One region of the Mesorhizobium sp. CNPSo 4689 genome, then DNA from elsewhere that is predicted to be linked to it. Evidence: predicted binding sites of a transcription regulator. Region 1 holds the regulator's gene; each other region holds the start of a gene.
What was found. The regulator PhoB, encoded in region 1, activates phosphate uptake and scavenging genes when phosphate is short. The targets are predictions, from matches to a motif close to TGTCATNNANCTGTCAT.

Region 1 (4,327 bases):
GTCTTCCAGCGCTCTTCCTGGAAGTTCGACCACGACACGCCGATGACCTTGTCCTTCGCCTGCGCGACCGACGCCAGCGTCAGCGACATGGCGACACCCGCCAGCATGGCGACTGCAAATTTCTTCATGATATCCTCCCTGCGCCGCGCACGGCGCGACAAACTGACCCGAAGGCCGGCACAAGGCTCTCTTTTTTTCGAGCCTCGAAAAAATACTGATCCAACGCCGAAGCGCTGTCAACATCGATTCTGACGGTTTTTGACGGCCGTCGAATTTTTTTCGGGTCTCGGAATAAATAAATGACAGGACTTCCCGATTCTGCCAATATTCAGTGAGCGCGTCGACGGCCTTCGACGTTCACGAAGCGGCGGCGGCAGGGAGGAGACGCAGGCCATGTCGGTTGGAATCCGCCACGACGATCTACGCCGGCGCAACCGGGCGATGGTGATTTCGGCCGTGCGCAGGGCTGGCCAGCCGTCACGGACCGAGATCGCCGCGACCACTGGCCTCAGCCATTCGACCATTTCGGCGATCTCCTCCGACCTGATCCAGGAAGGCATCCTGACCGAGAGCAAGCCCAGCGAAGCGGCTTCGCTGAAGCGCGGCCGGCCACAGGTCGGCCTCGGCCTCAATCCGGAAGCCACCGCGGTGATGACCGTGGTGCTGTCGCTCAACTTCCTCTCCGTCGCCGTCATCGATTATGCCGGGCAGGTCATTGCCGAAGAGCAACGCCGCCTGGACACGCTGACCATGCCGCGCGACGAGCTGATCGGCGAATGCACGGCGATAGTCCGGCGCCGGTTCGAGGATCCCGATCTCGATGTCCGCAGCGTCGCCCGCATCGCGATGGGCATCCAGGGCATCACCGACACCCATGCCCGCGCCATGCTGTGGTCGCCGATCACGTCGCTGACCGACATCCCCTTTGCCGACATTCTGGAAGGCGAGTTCGGCATTCCCGCTACCATGGAAAACGACTGCAACATGATGGCGGTGGCGCTGCAATGGCGCGATCCCGAACGCTACCGCGACGATTTCATCGCCATCCTGCTCTCGCACGGCATTGGCATGGGGCTGGTGCTGAAGGGCGAACTGTTCACCGGCACTCATTCGTCCGGCGGCGAGTTCGGCCACATGATCCACCGGCCGGGCGGCGCGCTCTGCCGCTGCGGACGGCGCGGCTGCGTCGAAGCCTATGCCGGCAACTATGCCATCTGGCGCAACGCCAGGATGATGAGTGAGGATGCCGAACCGACCGATGTCGGCGACGCCGACATGCGCGCGCTCGCCGCCCGGGCGCGCGAGAGCGACGGGCCGGAGCGCGAAGCCTACCGCAAGGCGGGCGAGGCGCTCGGCTTCGGCCTTGGCAGCCTGTTCGCGCTGATCGATCCCGCACCCGTCGCCATGGTCGGCGTCAGCGCCGCCGCTTTCGATCTGATCGAACCGGCGCTGCGCGAGGCGATTGCCCAGACCGCCGGCGGCCAGCACTCGAAATCGATCTCCTTCGACACCGAGCCGAATGAGTTGCCGCTGATCCGCGAGGGCTGCGCCATGCGCGCGCTTGGCTTCGTCGACCAGGAGATTTTCGCGCCGGGCGTCCAGCAGCGAACGGGTTCGGCAGGAAAGAACGTGGCTTGATCGCGACTTGAGATGTGTTGAGGCCAGGCCGCGCCGTTCGCAGGCCTGAATATCAGCACATACCTAATCTTCCCGGATCGCGTATCCTGCCCCGCGGATGGTGCGGATGACGTCGGGCATGCGGCCATTGTTGACCGCCTTGCGCAGCCGGCCGACATGCACGTCGACCGTTCGCTCGTCGATATAGATCGTCTCGCCCCAGACATTGTCGAGCAGCTGGCTGCGCGAGAACACCCGGCCCGGATGCCGCATCATGAATTCGAGCAGCCGGAACTCGGTCGGCCCGAGCCTGATCTCGCTCTTCTTGCGGTAGACCCGGTGCGACTCGCGGTCGAGCACGATGTCGCCGACCTTGAGCATGCTGGACAGCACTTCCGGCTTGGCGCGACGCAGCAGCGCCTTGACCCTGGCCATGAATTCCGGCGTCGAGAACGGCTTGACCAGATAGTCGTCGGCGCCGGTGGAGAGGCCGCGCACGCGGTCGCTCTCTTCGCCACGCGCCGTAAGCATGATGATCGGCAGCCGCTCGGTCTCGGGCCGCATCCTGAGGCGCCGGCAAAGCTCGATTCCGGAAACCGCCGGCACCATCCAGTCGAGCACCAGCAGGTCGGGAACGTTTTCCTGCAGGCGGATCTCGGCTTCGTCGCCGCGCGTCACCACCTCGACCTGGTAGCCTTCGGATTCCAGATTGTAGCGGAGCAGCACCCCCAGCGGCTCCTCGTCCTCCACCACCATGATGCGTGGCGCTATCATCAGTCGGTTACCCCTGTCATGCAGCCGGCGCGGACATCGCTGTCTCGTCTTGCTTGGGACGATTGGCTGGCAATTGCGAGCCTGTCAGCACATAGTAGGCGTTCTCGGCGATGTTGGTGACATGGTCGCCAATGCGCTCCAGATTCTTGGCGCAGAACAAGAGATGCGTGCAGGCCGTGATGTTGCGCGGATCTTCCATCATGTAGGTCAGCAGCTCACGGAACACCGAGGTGTATTTGACGTCGATGCGCTCGTCGTCGTTCCGAAGCTTGGCGAGTGCCGCGGCGTCTGCGGCGGCGTATTCCTCGATCACCCCTTGCACCTGGACCAGCACCAACTGCGCCATCACATCGATGGAGTGCGACAGGTCGCGCGGCGTGACGCTGAGGCCGACGGTGCCAACGCGCTTGGCGATGTTCTTGGCAAGGTCGCCGATGCGCTCGAGATCGCCGGCCATGCGGATAGAACCGACCACCGCGCGCAAATCGTTGGCCATCGGCTGGCGCTTGGCGATCAGCGTGATGGCGCGGTCGTCCAGCTCGCGCTGGCGCGCATCCATGATGGCGTCGTCGGAGACCACCCTCTGTGCCAGTGCATTGTCGGAATTCAGAAGGGCCTTGGTCGCCCCGCCGACCATCGCGCCGGCCAGTTCGCCCATGTCGGAGATCAGCTTGCTGATCTGCCCGAGATCCTCGTCGAAAGAGGCGACGGTATGATGTTCACCCATGATCCTGTCCTCGTGCCTGAAAGTTGCCGCCGGACCACTCAGCCGAACCGGCCGGTGATGTAGTCCTGCGTGCGCTTGTCGTCGGGGTTGGTGAACATCTTGTCGGTGGCGCCCTCCTCGACCAGATAGCCGAGGTGGAACATGGCCGTGCGCTGCGACACACGCGCCGCCTGCTGCATCGAGTGCGTGACGATGACGATCGTGTAGTTTTGACGCAGCTCGTCGATCAGCTCCTCGACGCGGGCTGTGGCGATCGGGTCGAGCGCCGAGCAGGGCTCGTCCATCAGGATCACTTCCGGCGACACGGCGATGGCGCGCGCGATGCACAGGCGCTGCTGCTGGCCGCCGGAAAGGCCGGTGCCGGGCTCTTGCAGACGGTCCTTCACCTCGTTCCAGATCGCCGCCTTCTTCAGGCTCGATTCGACGATCTGGTCCATGTCGGCCTTGCGCTTGGCCAGCCCGTGGATGCGCGGACCGTAGGCGACGTTCTCGTAGATCGACTTCGGGAACGGATTGGGCTTCTGGAACACCATGCCGACGCGGGCTCTCAGTTCGACGACGTCGATGTTCTTGTCGTAGATGTCCTCTTCGTCCAGCGTGATCTTGCCGGTCACCCGCGCCGAGTCGATGGTGTCGTTCATGCGGTTGAGGCAGCGCAGGAAGGTCGACTTGCCGCAGCCCGAAGGGCCGATCAGCGCCGTCACCTGGTTGAGGCGGACGTCGAGATTGACGTCGAACAGCGCCTGCTTGTCACCATAGAACACGCCGACCTTGTCGCCGCGCATCTTGATCACTTCGTTCGACTTGGCGTTCATCTTGTCGCCCACTGCATTTTCGAGGGACTGTTCGGTCATGATGTTCATACAGATACCTTCTTTTACCAGCGCCGTTCGAAGCGGCGCCGCAGCACGATCGCTGTGATGTTCATGGCCATGAGGAAGACGAGCAGGATGATGATGGCGCCCGACATACGCTCGACGAAGGCGCGTTCGGCCTCGTTCGCCCACATGTAGATCTGCACCGGCAGCGCGGTGGCCGGATCGAAAGGCGTCGTCGGATAATCGGCGACGAAGGCCACCATGCCGATCAGCAGCAGCGGCGCGGTTTCACCGAGCGCACGCGCCAGACCGATGATGGTGCCGGTAAGGATGCCGGGGGCGGCAAGCGGCAGGATGTGATGGAACACCATCTGCATCTTGGACGCCCCAA
Region 2 (4,327 bases), on a different contig from region 1:
GCGGGTATCCTGGGCATGGCGGTCACTCCCACGATAGCGGCGGACACGGGGGACACGGCGGCGGAGACGGTTGATCTCATGACGCCCTATCCAGTCCCTTGGCGTAGCGCGCCAGCCGCTCAGTGAGCGTGCCGGTGTGCAGCTCGAACATGTGGTTGTCGTCGTCGTAGAAATAGATCGAGCGGCCTTCGCCCTCGACGCGCGGGCGCGGCGGGCGCATGTCGAGGCCAAGCGTTTTGATGCGCTCGGCGTAGCGGTCGAGATCGGCGTCGTCGATCTTGAAGGCGATGTGATTATAGCTTCGCTCGGGCAGCGGCTCGCCTCCCATGATGGCGATCCAGAGATCGCCGATCAGGAAGAATTTTTCGCGTGACAGCGAGAACTGCTCGGTATCGCTGGCATAGACTTCGCGCGCGTCGAAGATGCCGGTCAGGATCGCGCTCATGCGGTCAAGATCGCGGACGATGAAGGTCATATGGGACAGGCCTTCGATCATTCCGCGGCCTCCCGCTTTTCCTCGACCTTCGCAGGGTTTTCGCGGGCCTCGTACTCGGCGCGCATGCGGCGCACGAGATCGAGCTCGGCCTGGAAGTCGACATAGTGCGGCAGCTTCAAATGCTCGACGAAGCCGGTCGCCTGGACATTGTCGGAATGCGAAATGACGAACTCCTCGTCTTGCGCCGCGGCAACGACATCCTCGCCCAATTCGCTTGCACGAAGAGCGCGGTCGCAGAGCGCCATCGCCATCGCCTTGCGCTCGCTCTGGCCGAAGACGAGGCCATAGCCGCGGGTGAATTGCGGCGGCGCCTTGGCCGAACCCTTGAACTGGTTGACCATCTGGCACTCGGTGACGCGGACGCTGCCGAGCGGCACGGCGAAGGGCAGTTCCGGCACGTCCAGTTCCAGTTCGACCTCGCCGATGCGGACCTCGCCGACGAACGGGTGGTTGCGGGCATAGCCGCGCTGGGTGGAATAGCCGAGCGCCAGCAAAAAGCCCTCGTCGCCGCGTGACAGCGCCTGCAGGCGGATGTCGCGCGCCATCGGGAATTCCAGCGGCTCGCGGGTGATGTCGCCGGGGACATGGTCCTGCGGCATGTCGCCATCCGGCTCGATCAGGCCTTCGCGGGCGAGGATCGCCGAAACGCGCGGCATGGCTTGCGCCTCGCTCTCGCGCTGCAGCGGCTCGGCGACGTCGCCGCCGGCGGCAAGCTCGGGATCGAGCAGCCGGTGGGTGTAGTCGAAGGTCGGACCGAGGAGCTGGCCGCCGGGCAGGTCCTTGTAGGTCGCCGACACGCGGCGCTCGACCAGCATCGCGCCGGTGTCGATCGCCTTGGTGTAACCGAAGCGCGGCAGCGTTGTGCGGTAGGCGCGGACCAGGAAGATCGCCTCGATCATGTCGCCGCGCGCCTGGACGATGGCGAGCGCGGCCAGTTCGCGGTCGTAGAGCGAGCCTTCGCTCATCACCCGGTCGACGCCGAGCGCCAGCTGCTCGACGATCTGGTCGAGGCGAAGTGCCGGCACCGAACGGTCGCCGCGCCGGCGATCGGCGAGCAGTCGGTGGGCGTTTGCAATGGCTGCTTCGCCGCCTTTTACCGCAACGTACATCTTACGCCTCCATCGTCTTGATGCGCGTCGTGCGTGGCAGGCAGGCGAGGCTGTCGGCGGTGGCCAGGATGATGTCGACGCCACGCGGAAAGCGCTGGTTGTTCTGCTTCCACTGTTCGATGAAATGACGCGGCATCTGCGCCGGCGCGATGGTCGCGCTGGTTTCGATGCCGGGGCCTTCGAGCAACAGCGGCGCGCCGGAGACAAGATCGGTGACTTGCAGGATAAGCGTCGTAGAGCGATCGGGATAATCCTGGGTGCCTTGCGAAAAGCCGTCGAGCGCCATCATTTCCGCCGGGTTGGCGATCAGCGCGAAATGCGCATCAGCCGGGGTGTTGGCCGAGGGCGCGCCGGTGTGAAAACCCAGCCAGGATTTGACGGCGGGCGCTGCCTGCAAGGTGAGATCGAGCCAGAGCGGCGTGTCGTTGTCGCAGAGCGAAAGCGCAATGGCGCCGGCCGTCGCCGAGAGCGGCACTGGGGGGCGGGCAAAGGCCGGCAGGGCTTGCACGCTGCCCGGCCGCGCCATCGCGTCCATGACGGCGCGAAAGACCGTCTGGGCGTTGAACACCGGATCGGCGAAACCGCCCTCGATCGATTGAGCCGCTATCTCCATCAGTCCTCTCCGCGCACCATGGTGAAGAAATCCACTTTCGTTGCCGCGGTCTCGGCACGCCGCCGGTCGCGCGCCTCGACCAGGGCCGCCCGCAGCGGTGCGACCAGTCTGGTCTCGACCGCTTCGCGATGGGCGGGTTCCTGCCACAGCGCGTCGGCGATCGCCGCCAGCTTCGCTTTCCGCTTGTCGCGGCCGAGCGTGTAGCAATGGCCGACCTGTCCGGAGGGCAGCCGGACCGTGGCGCGGGTGACCGTCGCCTCGCCGACATTGAAGGGCGCGCCGCCGCCGCCGATGCGGCCGCGCACCGTGACCAGGCCGGTTTCGGGACCACGCAGCAGTTCGGCTTCCAAAGGCAGGCCGGCTTCGCTCCAAAGACGGGCGATGTCTTCGCCGGGCGACTGCGCCAGCGTCGCCATGATCGCCTTGCGTTCGGCCTGATCGCGCGCTTCCTGTCCTCGCATGGTTTGCTCCTTGCGCAATGGCTAATTTGTCTATTGATATAGACAACCATACAAATTATACCTGTTAGCTAGCGCGAGTCCATGACGGGTGCATGACATCGCGTGAAAGCATCGGGGCGATGGAAGATTGGGGTGGACATGATTGGGCAGCAAGTGGCCAGCATCGAGCGGCGCAGTGGCGTCTCGCTATGGCGGCAGATCGCCGACCAGATCCTGCATGCGATCGCCGTCGGCGATTTCGCCGAGAATGCCGCGCTGCCGCCGGAAATGGCGCTGGCTGAGCGCTATGGCGTCAACCGCCATACGGTGCGTAGTGCCATCGCCGCCCTCGTGCAGGACGGTGTGCTGAGGGCCGAGCAAGGGCGTGGCACCTTCGTGCTGTCGCGCAAGCGGCTGTCCTACCCGATCGGCGCACGCACGCGTTTTTCGACCGGCCTGCAAGGGCAGACGTCCGAACGGCATATCGTCCTGCTCGCGTCGTCGGTCGAGCCGGCCAGCCGTCGCGTCGCCGAAGCCCTGGGGCTTGTCAGGGGCGCTGATGTGATCCGCCTGGAAACGCGCGGCGAAGCCGACGGGCATCCGGTGTCGCGCGCTACCGCCTGGTTCGATGCCCAGCGCTTCGCCGGTATCGACGCTGCCATGGCGGAAACCGGATCGGTCACCGCCTCGCTCAAGCGCTTTGGGATCAACGATTATCTGAGGCAATCGACGGTGCTGTCGGCGCGCCACGCCGATGCCGCCGATCTGGTCGATCTCGACCTGCAGCCCGGCGCCATCGTGCTGGTGACAATTGCGGTCAATATGACGCTCGACGGTCAGCCGATTCAGTTTTCCGAGTCGCGGTTTCCGGCGGAGCGGGTGGAGCTCAGATTGTCGGCTAACGATCAGGCAATGTCGTAGAAACGCGCGGCATTGCCGCCGAAGACGGCATTCTGCTCGGCCAGCGACAGGCCAGCTAGAAGCTCCTTCGCGGCAGCCAGCCAGTTCTCGTAAGTGGCGGCCAGTTCGCAAACCGGCCAGTCGCTGCCGAACATCAGCCGCTCCGGGCCGAAGCAGGCGATGAGGTGGTCGGCATAGGGTTTTAGGCCGGCGACCGACCAGTTAGGGCCGGCTTCGGTGACCAGACCGGAAAACTTGCACAGCACCGACGGTCTCTTGGCGAGCGCGGCCATGTCGCTTGCCCAAGGCTCGACAATGCCCTTGGCGATGAATGGCTTCGCGGCATGGTCGACGACGATAGGCAGGTCCGGGATATGGTCGGCGAGTGCCGCGACCACCGGCAGGTGGCGCGGCTGCGCCAGTGCGTCGAAGCGCAGGTTCAGTTCGGGCAGCAGCCTGAGCGCCGCGAGGTGCTTCGGCTTCAAAATGTCGAACGTGTCTTCGATGTCCTGCAGCATCGGCCGGATGCCGCGGAATTTCGGCCTTGTCGCCAGCCGGCGCAACGTCGCTTCGACGTCGTCGGCGCCGACGTCGACCCAGCCGACTACTGCCGCGATGCTCGGCTCGTTCTCGGCAAGGTCGAGCATGAATTCGGTCTCGGCGACCGTTGCCGCTGCTTGCACCACGACGGTGCGTTCGATGCCGGCGGCGCCGAGATGCGGCTTCAAATCGGCCGGAAAGACATCGCGCACGATCGGCGCGACATGCG
Region 3 (4,327 bases), on a different contig from region 1:
GCATGGATGCTGGTCGCGGCACCAATGGCGCCTGAGTCCAGAAAGCGCCGGATGCGCCTGACATTGGCGACATAGCGCCGGTTCTGCACGACGGCATGAACACGCCCGGCGCGTCGTGCGGCCTCGACGATGGCGCGCGCATTCTCAGGGCTGTCGGCCAGCGGCTTTTCCGTCAGCAAGTGGCAATTATGGGCAAAGGCGGAAAGCGCGACGTCGCGCCGGGCAGCAGGGACCACGACGTCGAACACCGCGTCGGGCCTGGTCTGGTCGAGGACCGCGTCCAGGCTGGTTCCAATGACGGCGCCGGTCAGCTCGTATTCGCGCGCCCTCGCCTTCGCCCGCTCGGCGTCAAGGTCGACAAGGCCGACAATGGCGAGCCCATCAATCTGCCTCACGGCGTCGAGCCAATGCTTGCTCATCGCGCCACAGCCGACGAGGACGACATTCATCATCCAGCGCTCCTCCTCCCCGTTCGGTCCCTCCAGACCGAAGTCACGGCACTCACGGCATCACCGTAAACGTTTTTCCGTAAACGTTTACGACAACACACCCGATGGCGTAGAATGTCAATTGGCCGCTCGTGAAAATCGTCATCAACCGCCTTGGCCTGAGCGGCGGCCAGTGCTAGCGAAAGTCGGGGGAGAAAGTCTTTGGCGTCCAGTATCCACGACCTTGCACGTCACCTGAACATATCGATCGGCACCGTGTCGCGGGCGCTCAACGGCCGCGCCGACGTCAACGCCGACACGCGCCAGCGCGTGCTCGAAGCGGCCAAGAAGCTGAACTATTCGCCGAACCAGTCCGGCCGCAGTCTGCGCCGCGGCTCGACCCATTCTATCGCCTTCATGCTGCAGCCGCATCCGGGCGACCAGCAATATGGCGAACCCTTTTTCATTCCGTTCCTGACCGGCTTGCAGGCAAGGCTCGCCGAAAGCGGCCTCGACCTGATCGTGGTGATGGGCGCGCCGGGCGACTATCAGCAGGAGCGCCTGCGCCGTGTCGTCGAGACGCGCCGCGCCGACGCCGTGGTGCTGGCCTGGACACGGCGCGAGGACGAGCGCATCGACTATCTGACCCAGGCCGGCTTCCCCTTCGCCACGCTCGGCCGCAGCCGCTCCGGCGGCACCGCCTACCCCTCGCTCGACCTCGATTTCGAAAAGGCCGGCGCCGACGCGGTCGACCGGCTGGTAGCGCGCGGCCACCGCCGCATCGCCGCCATCCGCCCGTCTCTCGACCTCAATTTCGGCTACCTGTTCCTCGACGGCTATCGCAAGGCGTTGCAAAAGCACGGCATCGAAGTCGATCCCGGCCTGATCGCCGACGGTTTCATCAACGAGGCCGGCGGCTACGAAGTGATACCGCAGGTCATGCGCGCCAAGAATCCGCCGACCGCCATCATCTTCAACAATGACGCCATGGCGCTCGGCGGCTGCAAGGCGCTGGCCGAGATGGGCATCAGGCCCGGCCACGACATCGCTGTAATCGTCATCGTCGACACCCCGCTCTGCCGCTATTTCTCGCCGGCGCTGACCGCCTTCCGCCCGTCGCTGGAGCCGATGGGACAAAGGCTGGCCGAAATGCTGCTGGCCTCGCTTCCCACCTTCGCCGGTGAGGAAGGCCCGCGCATCATGCGCGAGGTCTGGCCGCTGGAGCTGATCGCGCGGGAGAGTGATTGACGGGAGAACGCCTCTTCCTTCTCCCCTTGTGGGAGAAGGTGGATCGGCGCGCAGTGCCGAGACGGATGAGGGGTGCCGGAAGAAACGCAGCGTAAGAAGATCGAGGGATTTAAGCGGTTAGTTCTCCAACGTAGAGATCCTTCCAACACCCCTCATCCGACCGAGCTTCGCTCGGCCACCTTCTCCCACAGGGGGAGAAGGGAAGAAATGGCGCCTGTCACGCAAGTATCATGTTCGCGTCCTAGACCGCTTGGCGGAAAGGCGCTGGAGGCAAAGTCAATGCGACGCCTGCTCCGGGCTGCTTTGTCACAAGGGGATATCCATGAAACATCTCAGCCGAACCGTCGCGCTTGGCGCGGCACTTGCTCTGTTCACCGCCTTGACGCCGGCGCTCGCTGATGGCGTCGCCTATGTCAACAAGGGGCTGGTCGGCGTCGGCCGTATCCCGGCCAACCTGAAGGACAAGTTCGGCGAGACCTTCGGCTCCGGCTCCGGGATGGCGATCGACGTCAAGGGCTGGATGCGTGACGCGAACGGCTACAAGGGATCGCTCTGGCTGCTGCCGGATCGCGGCTACAATGTCGTCGGCACCACCGACTATCGGGCCCGCCTCAACACGATTTCGATCAAGCTTGCCCCGACGGCTCCGGGCGCGGCACCCGCCACCGGACAGGAACAGTCCGGCGTCAAGGCGACGCTTGCCGACACCATGCTGCTGACCGACGACAAGGGCACTGATGCCACCGGCCTCGATCCGCTGAACGGCGTGCGGGCAGCAAGCGGCGACATGCCGATCCTGCCGCAGGCCGACAACGGCAAGCTGGCGCTCGACAACGAGGCGATCGTGCGCCTGCCCGACGGCACCATGTTCATCTCCGACGAATATGGCCCCAACATCTACCGCTTCTCGGCCGATGGCCATTTGATGTCGGCGACGCAGCCGCCGGTAGCCCTCGTGCCGATGCGCCACGGCACGCCGAACTTCGCCTCGGACAATCCGGGCCCCGGTGCCGCCGAGCCCGATCCGAAGGATCCCGAGACCGGCCGCCACAACAACCAGGGCCTCGAAGGCATGGCGATCACCCCGGACGGCAAGTTCCTGATTGCCGTGCTGCAGTCGGCGCCGCGCCAGGATGGCGGCGATTCCGGTTCAACCCGCCAGAACACCAGGGCGCTGGTCTATGACGCCTCCGACCTTGCCCATCTCAAGCTGGCGCATGAATATGTCGTGCCGCTGCCGGTGTTCAAGGATGCAAAGGACAAGACCAAGGTCGCGGCGCAGAGCGAGATCGTGGCGCTGTCCGACAAGACCTTCCTGATGCTGACCCGCGACAGCGGCAACGGCCAGGGCCTGAAGGGCGATGAGTCGCTCTTGCGCAAGATCAATGTCGTCGATCTTTCGGCGGCGACCGACATCTCCGGCGGCCCCTTCGACGCCGCCGACAAGCCGGTGGCGCCCAAGGGCGTGCTCGACCCGTCTGTGACGCCGGCCAAGCTGACGCCGTTCATCGACATCAACGACAAGGCCCAGCTTGGCCGCTTCGGCCTGCACAATGGCAAGCCCAACGACAAGAACAACCTCTCGGAGAAGTGGGAAGCGATGTCGCTGGTCAGCGTGCTCGATCCCAAGCTGCCCGACGACTATTTCCTGTTCGTCGCCAACGACAACGACTTCCTGACCCAGGACGGCTTCCAGGTCGGCGCGCCCTACAAGGCCGAGGATGGCGCCGATGTCGACACCATGTTCCTGGTCTACCAGGTCACGCTGCCGAACCTCGCCACGAACTAGCTCCGGATTTGGAGGCGGACGTGTTTAGCGCGTCCGCCTTCAAGCCGTTTGTCGACGACCACGAGTGCCGTGAAGGCACTTACTTCAAGATCTCGGCGTCCCTTGGCACGCCCGCATCGATAGGCTCGGCGGTCCTGTTCGACACGGCGGTGAGTTTGCCGGCGGGCGACAGGTTCGGGCGCACGAAGACCTGCGCGACGCCGTTGACGCGGCTGTAGAGGTCGATGATGTCCTGGTTCATGAAGCGGACACAGCCCGACGAAGCGTTCTTGCCGATGGAATCCCACTCCGGCGTGCCATGCAGCCGGTACATCGTGTCCTTACCGTCGTGGAAGAGATAGAGCGCCCGGGCGCCCAGCGGGCTCTGCGGGCCGGGCGGCATGCCGTCCTTGTATTTCGCCAATTCCGGCCGGCGCTGGATCATTTCCGGCGGCGGCGTCCAGACCGGCCACTTCTTCCGCGCCTGAACCACGGCGCTGCCGGTCCATCCGAAACCGGCCTTGCCGAGGCTGATGCCATAGCGGATGGCCTCGCCGCCGTCGCGTACTAGGTAGAGGAAGTGCTCGGAGGTATCGACGACGATCGTGCCGGGTTTTTCTCCGGTGGGGTCGGACACGATCTGGCGTACGAACTTCGGATCGAGCTTGTCTACCGGGATTGCCGGCAGCTGATAGCCCTCGTCGACGCGTGCCGCATACATGCTTGCGGCAGCGCCGAAAGCCGACTCGCTTGGCGGCGGCGGCGCTGCCACTGGCGGCGTCACCACCTCCGTCGTGGTGCATGCCGAAAGGGCCACCGAGGCCGCACTCAAAGCGGATGCACCGAGAAACGCGCGCCGGTTCAGGCGCTCAAGAAACAGCGG

Region 2: phnF (phosphonate metabolism transcriptional regulator PhnF) is a predicted target of PhoB. The motif match lies at 2,761-2,777, and genes of this name have one in related genera.
Region 3: AC04SI_RS03880 (esterase-like activity of phytase family protein) is a predicted target of PhoB. The motif match lies at 1,892-1,908, and genes of this name have one in related genera.

Annotation. Positions count from the first base shown of each region.
Region 1 is NZ_JBWLUZ010000003.1:458,013-462,339, reverse strand. It holds gene xylF (D-xylose ABC transporter substrate-binding protein) at 1-128, opposite strand, end outside; gene AC04SI_RS07345 (ROK family protein) at 394-1,638, shown strand; gene phoB (phosphate regulon transcriptional regulator PhoB) at 1,702-2,391, opposite strand; gene phoU (phosphate signaling complex protein PhoU) at 2,408-3,118, opposite strand; gene pstB (phosphate ABC transporter ATP-binding protein PstB) at 3,157-3,981, opposite strand; gene pstA (phosphate ABC transporter permease PstA) at 3,996-4,327, opposite strand, start outside.
Region 2 is NZ_JBWLUZ010000004.1:492,304-496,630, reverse strand. It holds gene fosX (FosX/FosE/FosI family fosfomycin resistance hydrolase) at 77-496, opposite strand; gene AC04SI_RS10020 (carbon-phosphorus lyase complex subunit) at 493-1,605, opposite strand; gene phnH (phosphonate C-P lyase system protein PhnH) at 1,607-2,218, opposite strand; gene phnG (phosphonate C-P lyase system protein PhnG) at 2,218-2,679, opposite strand; gene phnF (phosphonate metabolism transcriptional regulator PhnF) at 2,818-3,579, shown strand; gene AC04SI_RS10000 (amidohydrolase family protein) at 3,564-4,327, opposite strand, start outside.
Region 3 is NZ_JBWLUZ010000002.1:224,989-229,315, reverse strand. It holds gene AC04SI_RS03890 (Gfo/Idh/MocA family protein) at 1-452, opposite strand, end outside; gene AC04SI_RS03885 (LacI family DNA-binding transcriptional regulator) at 651-1,676, shown strand; gene AC04SI_RS03880 (esterase-like activity of phytase family protein) at 1,999-3,465, shown strand; gene AC04SI_RS03875 (L,D-transpeptidase) at 3,545-4,327, opposite strand, start outside.